Linked DNA regions of Dyadobacter chenhuakuii. Each later gene encodes a partner of the first gene's protein in a complex. Links are inferred from orthologs where the notes say so. Each region holds a gene or a part of one and is shown in the gene's direction. Other genes may lie near its edges.

The links.
Region 2: the proteins of pheS (region 1) and pheT are in contact, whole or in part, in a crystal structure (PDB 6P24), measured with the Escherichia coli proteins. The link is inferred for Dyadobacter chenhuakuii from one-to-one orthologs.

Annotation. Positions count from the first base shown.
Region 1 is NZ_CP098805.1:3,230,576-3,235,850, forward strand. What follows is about bases 1,072-3,841. They hold pheS (phenylalanine--tRNA ligase subunit alpha), read left to right. Parts: upstream 1,072-1,821; coding sequence 1,822-2,862; downstream 2,863-3,841. Other genes in these bases: NFI80_RS13355 (LytR/AlgR family response regulator transcription factor), read right to left, coding at 1,125-1,523; NFI80_RS13365 (esterase family protein), read right to left, coding at 2,936-3,667; NFI80_RS13370 (circularly permuted type 2 ATP-grasp protein), read right to left, coding at 3,785-3,841. Also shown: DNA repair protein RadA, read right to left, coding at 1-92; NFI80_RS13350 (porin family protein), read left to right, coding at 260-979; more of NFI80_RS13370, read right to left, coding at 3,842-5,215.
Region 2 is NZ_CP098805.1:8,469-14,046, reverse strand. The notes cover bases 1,369-4,441. They hold pheT (phenylalanine--tRNA ligase subunit beta), read left to right. Parts: upstream 1,369-1,726; coding sequence 1,727-4,156; downstream 4,157-4,441. Other genes in these bases: NFI80_RS00045 (hypothetical protein), read left to right, coding at 4,192-4,441; NFI80_RS00055 (DUF1684 domain-containing protein), read left to right, coding at 1,369-1,592. Also shown: NFI80_RS00065 (MBL fold metallo-hydrolase), read right to left, coding at 1-363; NFI80_RS00060 (response regulator), read right to left, coding at 369-746; more of NFI80_RS00055, read left to right, coding at 933-1,368; more of NFI80_RS00045, read left to right, coding at 4,442-4,536; cell division protein ZapA, read left to right, coding at 4,533-4,844; rny (ribonuclease Y), read left to right, coding at 4,967-5,578.

The DNA of each region.
Region 1 (5,275 bases):
TTCCATTCGCCGCACGACGGGCAGCGACCCACCCATTTGGGTGAATTATACCCACATTCCTGACAAAAATAAGCTGTCTTGGCTTTGGCCATAAGTAGAAAAGTAATATTTATATATCCTTAAAGACTAACACGATTTACCCAATAATTATTTAAATATTTGTACGTTTCAATCACAAAATCAAAAAAAATATGGGTCGGGTATAGTTTTTTATTTTTTGGCGTTATTAACCGGTTTTACTTAAAAAATTATATTATCCATGAACATCCTGAAAAAAGTAGCTTGCCTCTGCCTGTTATGCTTGATTGCCATAACATCCGCGCAAGCACAGAAAAAAGGTTTTGCGTTCGGTATTAAGGGTGGTGTGAATTTATCACGCCTGACGATGGGAAATGTTTTTACAACGAGATACGACGCTGCGGGGAATCCCTACCTGGGATATGATGGCAAGGAAGTGAAGGATAATCTGAAACAAAGTTTTGATACAAGAACCGGTGCAGTAGGCGGGATTTACGCAAGATTCGGCCGTACATTATTCATTCAGCCCGAAGTGCTCGTCTCCACCAAAGGAGGATCATTTGAAATCGTTAAGAATGATCTTGAAACACCCGTAACAGAAAGAATTAATGTCAAATACAGCAACATTGATGTGCCTTTGCTCATCGGTTTCAAAGGCGGTCCGTTAAGAATTTTGGCGGGACCCGTAACTTCATTCAGAATTGGCGATAATCAGCGGTTAAGAGATGCTTTTGAACACTATACGTCGGACCTGAACAATGCAATGTCCGAGGCAACATTCGGATATCAGCTGGGTGCTGGCCTGGATATCGGCAGTTTTAGCCTGGATGTGAGAAGGGAAGGTTCATTTACCAATCTTGCATCGTTCCAGGTGAATGGACAAAATGTTGGAAACGGCAATGAGTCTGTGAAGCAAAAGATTAAATCCTGGCAGGTGACGCTTGGATTGAAGATTTTTTAATGAGTGAATGAGCGAATATTCTTAATCAGCATTTATTAATCATTCACTCATTAACTCACTCATTAAAACAAAACAAGCAGCCTTCGATCTATGCGATGGCTGCTGTTTTTATGAATAACCCACTAATTTAATTCACCAAAATCGCTTATGCGGAAATGCGCAGGTTGGTATGATCCAACATTCCGGAAACCTCTTTAATTTTCCTGCGCGAAACCACCACTTCTTTGCCGCAAGACAGTTTCAGCATGCGATCGTCTTCAAGGCGTGCAACCACGTAATCCGAATTTACCAGGTAGGATTTGTGCACACGCATGAAGTTTTGATTTAATTGACCGGCCAGTGATTTCAAAGTCTTGGAAACCAGATATTTCTTGCCAGTGTTCGTATATATGAAAGTGTAATTGCCTTCGCCTTCCAGGAAAGTAATTACCTCAGGAGCTAAGTAAACGGTCCGTCCCATTGATTGTACGGAGATGAAAGCGGCACTGCCATTGATTGATTTTGATGACAGGTTGCGGTGTGTAAAGCTTGAAAAATTTTTCATGGTAATAGAGACTAATATGTTTTGTTTTCTTGTATTCAAAATTAGTACATAGCGTATATTCAGAAAATACGTAGAAGTACGTATGCATTTGTAACTAATTCATATACAATAATTTAACATTAGCAGAAAACGGAAAAGACGTAACTAAACTTAGTTAAATGCGTAATTTTACCTACTCCCGAAATCTTAGCCGCAATCAATTCACATCACTAGGCCGAACTTTAATTATCTTTGCACCGCTTTTGGTGTGAATCCTGATACATACCAGCCTCCAATCATTTGATAACAACAATAGTTTATGGTTACCGAACGCGTTAAAGAGTTAATTTCGGAAATAGAGCAAGCCACAGTCAACAGCAAAGACCAGCTGGAAGCTTTCCGCCTCAGATATATCAGTAAAAAAGGTGTCGTATCAGAATTGTTCGACGGGTTGAAAAACATTCCTCAGGAAGACCGTCGCGCGGTTGGTCAGGAGCTGAACACGCTTAAAAATCTTGCACAGGACCGGTTTCAGGAATTTAATGCAGCCATTGAAAACGCTGTCGACACGAATCCCGAAATGGTTTTTGACCTGACTTTACCCGTCGTTCCTAACCAGCAGGGAAGCCTGCACCCATTGACCATTGTAAGAAGACGGATCATTGAAATTTTCGAAAGAATGGGTTTCAATGTTTCCTATGGACCTGAAATTGAGAAAGATTGGTATAATTTCAGCGCTTTGAATTTTGCAGATAACCACCCTGCGCGTGAGATGCAGGATACGTTCTTTATTTCAAAAAGCCAGGGTGAGGTGAAGGACGATGTGCTTTTGCGTACGCACACTTCCAATGTGCAGGTGCGGTTGATGGAAAGACAAAAACCACCGATCCGGTCTATTATGCCCGGACGTGTTTTCAGGAATGAGGCTATTTCGGCCCGTGCGCATTGTGTTTTTCACCAGGTGGAAGGATTGTATGTGGACCGGAATGTGAGTTTCAAGGATTTGAAAGACACATTATATCATTTTGCCAAAGAAATGTTTGGTAAGGAATCAAAAATTCGCCTGCGTCCCTCCTACTTCCCGTTCACGGAACCCAGCGCGGAAATTGATGTGACGTGTTTTATATGTAAAGGAAAAGGCTGCAACATTTGTAAATATTCCGGCTGGGTAGAAATCGCTGGCTCAGGAATGGTTGATCCTAATGTGCTTACAAACTGTGGGATCGACAGTGAAGAATATACAGGTTTTGCATTCGGGATGGGAATTGAGCGGATTACAATGCTCCGTTACGGAATCAATGATCTGCGTTTGTTTACTGAAAACGATGTGCGGTTTTTAAGACAATTTGAAGGTGCCTAATTAGATAGAGTTAAACAAAAAAAGCTCAAAGTTGCTGGACGCTGTGTCTGCCACTTTGAGCTTTTTTCTTTTACTAAAACCTCGTTTCCAGATAGTAAGGAAGCATTCTTTTCCAAACCCACCATTCATGCGGCATATCCGGCCCCCAGATGTCCAGCTCGTGCGGAACATTCTTTGAAGTCAGGATCGATGAGATGGCCCTGGAATATTCGGGAACCTCATATGCACCTGAACCTGTGACGAAGTGAATGTGGCGGCTATCGCGATACATCGAAAGATGCCATTCGGCTTTCAATTGCGGCAAATAATGCACTGGTGAATTAAAATACACATTATCATCGTAATAACCGTCCGTATACTGGCTCAGATCGTAACATCCGCTCATGGCAATGATGCCGTGGATATAATCCGGATGCTTGAAAAACAGGTTAGCGGCATGCATTGCCCCAAAAGACGCGCCTACTGCTATGATTTCATTGTCCTGGCTTGAAGTATCCTTGATAAAAGGGATTACTTCTTTAATTACATAATCATTGAACAGCTGGTGCCGCACGGCCTTATCGTAGCCATGCATATACGGGTTCATCCAGCTTTCCGAATTGATACTGTTAATGCAATAAACTTTAACTTTTCCTGCATCAATAAAAGGTGCAATGCTCTCTATTAGTCCATTTTGTTCATATTCCAAATAATCCGAAGCTGCTGTGGGAATCATCAACAAGGCTACTCCATAATGTCCGTAGACGGCAATATCCATATTCTCATTCAGCGCCGGACTATACCAACCGGTTACTTCACGTTGCATTGTTCAATCATTTAAGTTGCGTTATATACTGATAAAATCAGGCAGTCAACAATTTTGGTTTAAAGAATAAAATAAACCAACATCATTAACAGCCTGCCAGCAACTGTTAATGATAAATTAATACAACACCCACGTATCCTTGCCCCCTCCGCCTTGTGACGAATTTACGACCAAAGAACCTTTACGCAAGGCCACCCGCGTTAAACCACCCGGGATAACACTGATGTCGTCACCATATAATATGTAAGGGCGCAAGTCCACGTGCCGGCCTTCCGCATGTCCGTCCACCATGCAAGGCACACGCGATAGTGAAATCGTGGGCTGCGCAATGTAGTTCCTCGGGTTATCACGTATTTTTTGCCTGAACAGCTCGTGTTCTTCTTCTGTCGCTTTGGGGCCGATGAGCATGCCATAACCTCCTGCTTCATTTGCTTCCTTTACCACGAGCTGAGAAATATTTTCGAGCACATAATCGAAGTCTTCCTGCTCCCCGCAGATGTAGGTTTTCACATTAGGAATGATTGCCTCTTCTCCCAGATAATACTTGATAATTCGCGGAACGTACGCATACACAACCTTATCATCGGCCACACCAGTTCCCGGCGCGTTCGCTAATGCGACACGGCCTTTTTTATAAACCTCAAAAATCCCAGGAATTCCAATCAGAGAATCGGCATAAAATGATTCGGGATCCAGGAAAGTGTCGTCGATCCGGCGGTAAATAACGTCCACGATTTGCAGTCCGTTGGTCGTCCGCATCTTTACGTATCCATCCGAAACCACCAAGTCGCGCGCATCCACCAGCTCGACGCCCATTTGTTGCGCCAGATAGGAATGTTCAAAATACGCAGAGTTGTAAATTCCGGGCGTAAGCACAGCCACAGTCGGATTAGGACGGTCGGCCAGATGCTGTAACATTTGCAGCAAGCGGGTAGGATAATCCGATACGGGCCTTACGCCGGTCCTGGCCAGCACGTCAGGAAAAATCTGCTTGGACAACTCCCTGTTTTCCAACATATAAGATACACCGGAAGGACAACGCAGGTTATCTTCCAAAACCATAAATGTCCCGTCATCGCCTTTGATGAGATCCGTGCCTGTAATGTGGCACCAGATTCCTTTTGGAGGTTTCAGCCCGATACAAGGTTTCAAAAAGCATTTACTTGACTCGATCAGCTCTCTCGGCACAACGCCGTCGTTCAGGATATTCTGTTCATTATAAACATCATCAATGAACATGTTCAATGCCTTAATACGCTGTTTCAGACCGGTTTCGAGCCACTCCCATTCTGCATTGGAAAGCACGCGCGGAATGATATCGATGGGCATGATCCGCTCCGTTCCTTCGCCTTCGGAATATACATTGAAAGTTATCCCCATCGAAAGCAATGCACGCTCGGTAGCCAGCTGGCGGTTGGTAAGGTCGTCGTGTGTGAGGTTTTCAAATTTGTTCTTTAAATGTTCGTAACCCGGCCTTATTTCCCCATCAGCTGTGAACATTTCATCGAAGAAATTTTCGCTTTGATAATCAGAAAATGAAAAATTCATACAATACAAAATTTGAATAAGTATATATCAGTTGTTTACAAAACAATATATGGTCAATCT
Region 2 (5,578 bases), 3.2 Mb from region 1 along the record:
TCTTTTCTCAGAAAAAGCGTAGGCGAACTCGTTTTGGATCTGCATTAAAACAGATTCTCTTCCGTAAAGCGGAATATCACGCTGACTGCGGTGGTTGAATGCACGGATATCGTCAAGTCCGGCGGTGTGGTCCTTGTGCTGATGCGTAAAAATAGCTGCGTCCAGGTCCTTTACATTGGCCCGGAGCATCTGCTGACGAAAGTCGGGACCGGTGTCAATAACGAAAGATCTGCCATCAACCTGGATCCAAACGGAAGTCCTTAAACGCTTGTCGCGCGGGTCATCAGATCGGCAAACGGCACATTCACAGGCAATAACCGGTATTCCCTGTGATGTGCCGGTCCCTAAAAATGTAATCCTCATCAGGTTTATTCTGTCAAATGCGCGACCACTTCAACCAGACGGTCAAAATTCAAAGGTTTCATCAGCGCATCGTCAAATCCTGCTTGTTTAAAGTCTTCTTCCGAATAGTTTTTGGCGTTTCCGGTAATGGCAACGATGGGCGTTTTGGCCTTTTTCTCGTTAGGCAATTTGCGGATGCTTCTTGCGCACTCCATTCCATCCATCACAGGCATATTGATATCCAGCAAAATAATATCGAAATCCTCTTTTTCAAGAAGCTGCAAAACCTGCTCTCCGTTTTTGACAGAAGTGATCTCGTAATGTTGAAATTCCAGAATCTTCCTTGCCAGATTTTGAATAACTGAGCTGTCTTCGGCAATGAGTACTCGCTTGGTGTATGACATATGATGGGTCAGGTATTGTGTTTAATAATTAGCCAGGCTCAATTTAGGGATATTTCATCCAAAGTCGCAACCCGGCGCGGTGCGAAGATTCAAAATTATCATAAAAAAGTAAATAAACATCTTATACTTTTTCAAAGCACACTTTCGGGTGTAAGTTTGTGATCCGTTCAAAAATTTCGAAGTCTCATGTTTAAAAATAAGGTAATCCGGTACAGCACAATCGCGATGGTAATTGCGATCCTGGCCTATTTTGTAGTCGAAAATTTCTCTATTGGAGGCCTTAATGGAGCCAGCGAAGATCAGATCGCCAGCAACCCCGAGCAATACAAAACGACCATACTCAACGAGCGCGCGGCCAAAGACGAGCAGTTCCGCACCACCGAGGACTCTCCCATCGCAGACAAAGAAAGCTTCCACGGCCTGCATTACTTTGCACCCGACCTCACCTATCGCATCAAGGCCAATATTTCTCCTTATATGAATGATGATAAGGAAGTTGTAGTGAAATACACGGACGGGACGTCGGAGAAATATGAGAAGTATGGTTATGCCAATTTCAAGATTGGCGACCAGGAGCAGAAGCTGTTATTGCTTAAAAATGAAAGCGTTATCTCCGTCCTTTTCAAAGACGCAACCAGCGGAAAGGAAACGTATGGTGGCGGCCGCTACCTGGATTATCCCGTTTCTGAAATCAAAAACAATGTAATTGTTCTGGATTTTAACAAAGCGTATAACCCTTACTGCGTTTACCAGGAAAGTTACGCCTGCCCCGTTCCGCCCCAGGAAAATACGCTTTCTGTGGCCATTTTGGCTGGCGAGCAGCTCGAATCGGCTGTTCATAATTGAGCCGCTTTACGCTTTTTGTGTTTTGTTAAAAAAACCAATGACTATTTCAAGTCTGACGGCGCTGTTCGACTTAAATCCTTAATTTTGTAATTCGGCTTAAATGTCGGTTGAAAACCTTTTTTGAAAGCATTCGCATGAAGATCTCCTATAAGTGGCTTAAAGAATTAATAGAAATAACAGAATCTCCGGAAGAAATCGGCAAAATACTGACCGCAACCGGACTGGAAGTTGAAAGCATTGAGGAGATTGAATCCATCAAAGGAGGTCTGCAAGGCGTTGTGATCGGTGAGGTGCTTACCCGCGAAAAACATCCGGAAGCAGACCGTTTGAGCCTTACGACTGTTGATGTAGGTGGTGAAAATCCATTATCCATTGTTTGCGGCGCGGCTAATGTGGCTGCCGGTCAGAAAGTAGTGGTAGCAACCGTAGGCGCAACATTATATCCGATGGGAAGCGACCAGCCATTGGTTTTGAAGAAATCAAAAATCAGAGGCGCTTTGTCGGAAGGAATGATCTGCGCAGAAGATGAGTTAGGCGTCGGCTCGTCGCATGACGGCATTTTGGTGCTGGACACCGATCTTCCCAACGGCACACCGGCCAGCGAATATTTTGGTATTTCTTCTGATTATTTAATAGAAATCGGCCTTACGCCTAACCGTGCAGACGCTGCATCGCATTATGGGGTTGCACGTGATCTGAAAGCCTATTTTAATCGCGATATAAAACTTCCGTCCGTTGATGCTTTTGCAATCAACAACGAAAACCTGCCATTTGAAGTCGAAGTACGCAATTCGGAAGCGGCGCCACGATATGCCGGCCTGACCATCACCGGTTTGAAGGTAGCCGAATCGCCCGAGTGGCTTAAACAACGACTGGCAACAATCGGAATCCGCTCGATTAATAACATTGTAGACATTACAAATTTCATCTGCCATGAGCTGGGCCAGCCCATGCATGCTTTTGATGCAGATAAGGTTACCGGCAACAAGGTGATCGTTACCACCCTTCCGGCCGGGACAACATTCGTGACGCTGGATGGCGTGGAAAGGAAGCTTTCGGATTCCGATCTTATGATCTGCAATGCAGGCACAGGCGGCAATCCGGAGCCTATGTGCATTGCCGGGGTTTTTGGCGGGCTCACTTCTGGTGTCACTAGTGAAACCACTTCCATATTCCTTGAATCTGCCTATTTCTCTCCTGTATGGGTGCGTAAAACAGCACAGCGGTTTGCATTAAAAACGGATTCTTCCTTCCGCTTTGAGCGGGGAACGGACCCTAATATGCCTTTGTATGCATTGAAAAGGGCAGCATTACTGATCCAGGAAATTGCAGGCGGCACCGTTTCGTCCAACATTACAGACATTTACCCAGATCCGGTTGCGGATTTTGAAGTGAAAATGACTTACCGCAACATTGACAGGTTGATTGGTAAATCATTGGATAAAACACTTATTACTAACATTCTGAATGGCCTGGACATTAAAATTCAGGACCAAACCGAAGCTGGCTTTACTGCTATCGTGCCGCCTTACCGCGTAGACGTGCAAAGGGAAGCCGATGTGATCGAGGAAATCCTGCGCATTTACGGTTTTGGCCAAGTGGAGCTTTCCGATGCGCTTAGCTCTGATTACTTGTCTGATTTCCCCGTTAACGATCCTGAAAAACTGAAACTGCGCGTTGCTGAACTGCTGGTAGCGAATGGTTTCAACGAAATGATCAACAATTCGCTGACAAAACCTGATTACCACATTTCAATTGCAGAAAGCATTCAGGGGAATCCGGTCAAAATCCTGAATTATCTGAGCGAAGATCTGTCCGTAATGCGTCAGACGCTGATTTTTTCCGGTTTGGAGGTCATAGCTTACAATAGCAACCGCCGCCAAAAGGATTTGAAGCTTTTTGAATTTGGTAAAACCTATAATGAGATCAGCGAAAAATATGTGGAGAAAGAAAGACTGGCTGTTTTCCTGACGGGCAACATCGGACAGGAAAGCTGGTTTGAAAAGTCGCGCGAAGTCGTTTTCCATGATCTGGCAGGCTTTGTAATGCAGGTTTTATCAGCGGTTAAGATCAGGGATGTGGAAAGGACTGAGGCGGATGCGGCGATTTTTAAGTTTGGAACAACATTAACATTAAACCGCAAGCCTGTTGTCACATTTGGACAACTCCAAGCGGCTATTGCTAAAAAGCTTGATATTAAGGCGCCTGTTTTTTACGCAGATTTTGATTGGGATTATATGCTCAAACAATACGATGCGTTTGTTCAGTACAAAGAAGTGCCGAAGTTTCCCGAAGTGCGCCGGGATCTTTCGGTTGTGGTTGACAAGAAAATTACGTTTGACGAGTTGCGCCAGATCGCCTATAAGACGGAAAGGCAGCTTTTGCGCGCAGTAAACGTGTTTGATGTGTATGAAGGCGCGAATCTGGAAGGTAAGAAATCGTATTCCGTGAGCTTTATTTTACAGGACGATCAGCAAACATTGACCGACAAAGTGATTGACAAAACCATGCAGCGGTTGATTTCTGCTTACGAAAGGGAATTTGAGGCCGTGATAAGGAAATAAGAGTTTTGGTTGACAGCATTATTAAGGCCAAAAAAATGGAAAGGAGCATCGAGCGCATCATTGAGCATAAGTTGACCGACCTTGAGAAAAAACTCGAGTTCCTGATCAACATTAAAGAGAAACTAAACTGGTCAATATCAGAGCTGCAACGCGAAAATGCGGAACTGCGTGCATCGAATAACCAACTCAAGGAAGAAGCAAAAGAAATAAAGAAAAAATACACTAGTTTGGAAAAAGACTTTAATAAGTCTAAAAGTTTCGCTAAAATTGTCACTAGTAAACTGACACCAACAAGCGGAATCGCCGAACTGAAAGACTCAGTTGAAAGATATATACAAGAGATCGATAAGTGCATAGAATTGCTTGAAGATACCTTATGAAAAAAAATAACATACCCAATCCGGACGTTTCTGTCTTTATAAAACTGCTGGACAGGGGTTTCAAACTGAGCGTTCCGGCGGATCAGGAGAAATTCTACAGGGATGGGTATGAGGTGTTCATGCAACGCGTGCAGCAGCATAAATTAAAGGGAAAAGTTTACGGTGACATTGAAGCAATTGCACTTACTTCTATTGAATGCCTTGTAGCATTACAACGGAACCAGGAGCAAATGGACAATTTGGTGATGGCTTTTAAAAACAGGGTAGAAAAGCTTGATGAAACCATTACCAGCGCAATAGAAAGCTAAAAGCTCAACACCACAAAACCTTTATTTTATACGGATTACTCTTTATCTTCTTTCAATACTTCCACCTTCGGCATTTTCACGCGGTTTAGTCGGTAAAACCAACTATATATAACCTTACTGAAATGTCAAATTCATTAATTTTCATCCTTGTCCTGTCCGACATTATCGCCATTGGTGTGGGGATTTTCGCAGGAAAATTCATTTTTCAGAGGTCGTTTGACCAGAAAGAAAAGGAAGCGCAGGAGCGCGCAGCCGAAATTCTCCGTAATGCCGAAAGTGCTGCTGAAAACATAAAGAAAGACCGAATCCTTGAAGCCAAGGAAAAATACCTGAGACTTAAAGGTGAGTTTGAAGAGGATGCCAACAAGAAACGCGTGATCCTTCAAACCAACGAACAGAAATTAAAACAACGCGAGCAAAGCCTTAACCAGACCATTGAGGCAAACAAGCGCCGTGAAAACGAGCTGGAAGCGCTGAAAACAAACTTGAACTCGCAACTCGAAACGGCCACGAAACGCCGCGAAGAAGCAGAAAAGTCACTTGCACAACAGGTTACCCAATTAGAAAAAATCGCGAACCTTACCGCTGATCAGGCGCGTGAGCAGTTGATAGACGCATTAAAAGCAGAGGCTGATACAAGGGCCGGATCGTATGTAAAAAGTGCGATGGAAGAAGCCCGCCTTACTGCCACCAAAGAAGCTAAAAAGATCGTTATCGAGACCATCCAGCGCACG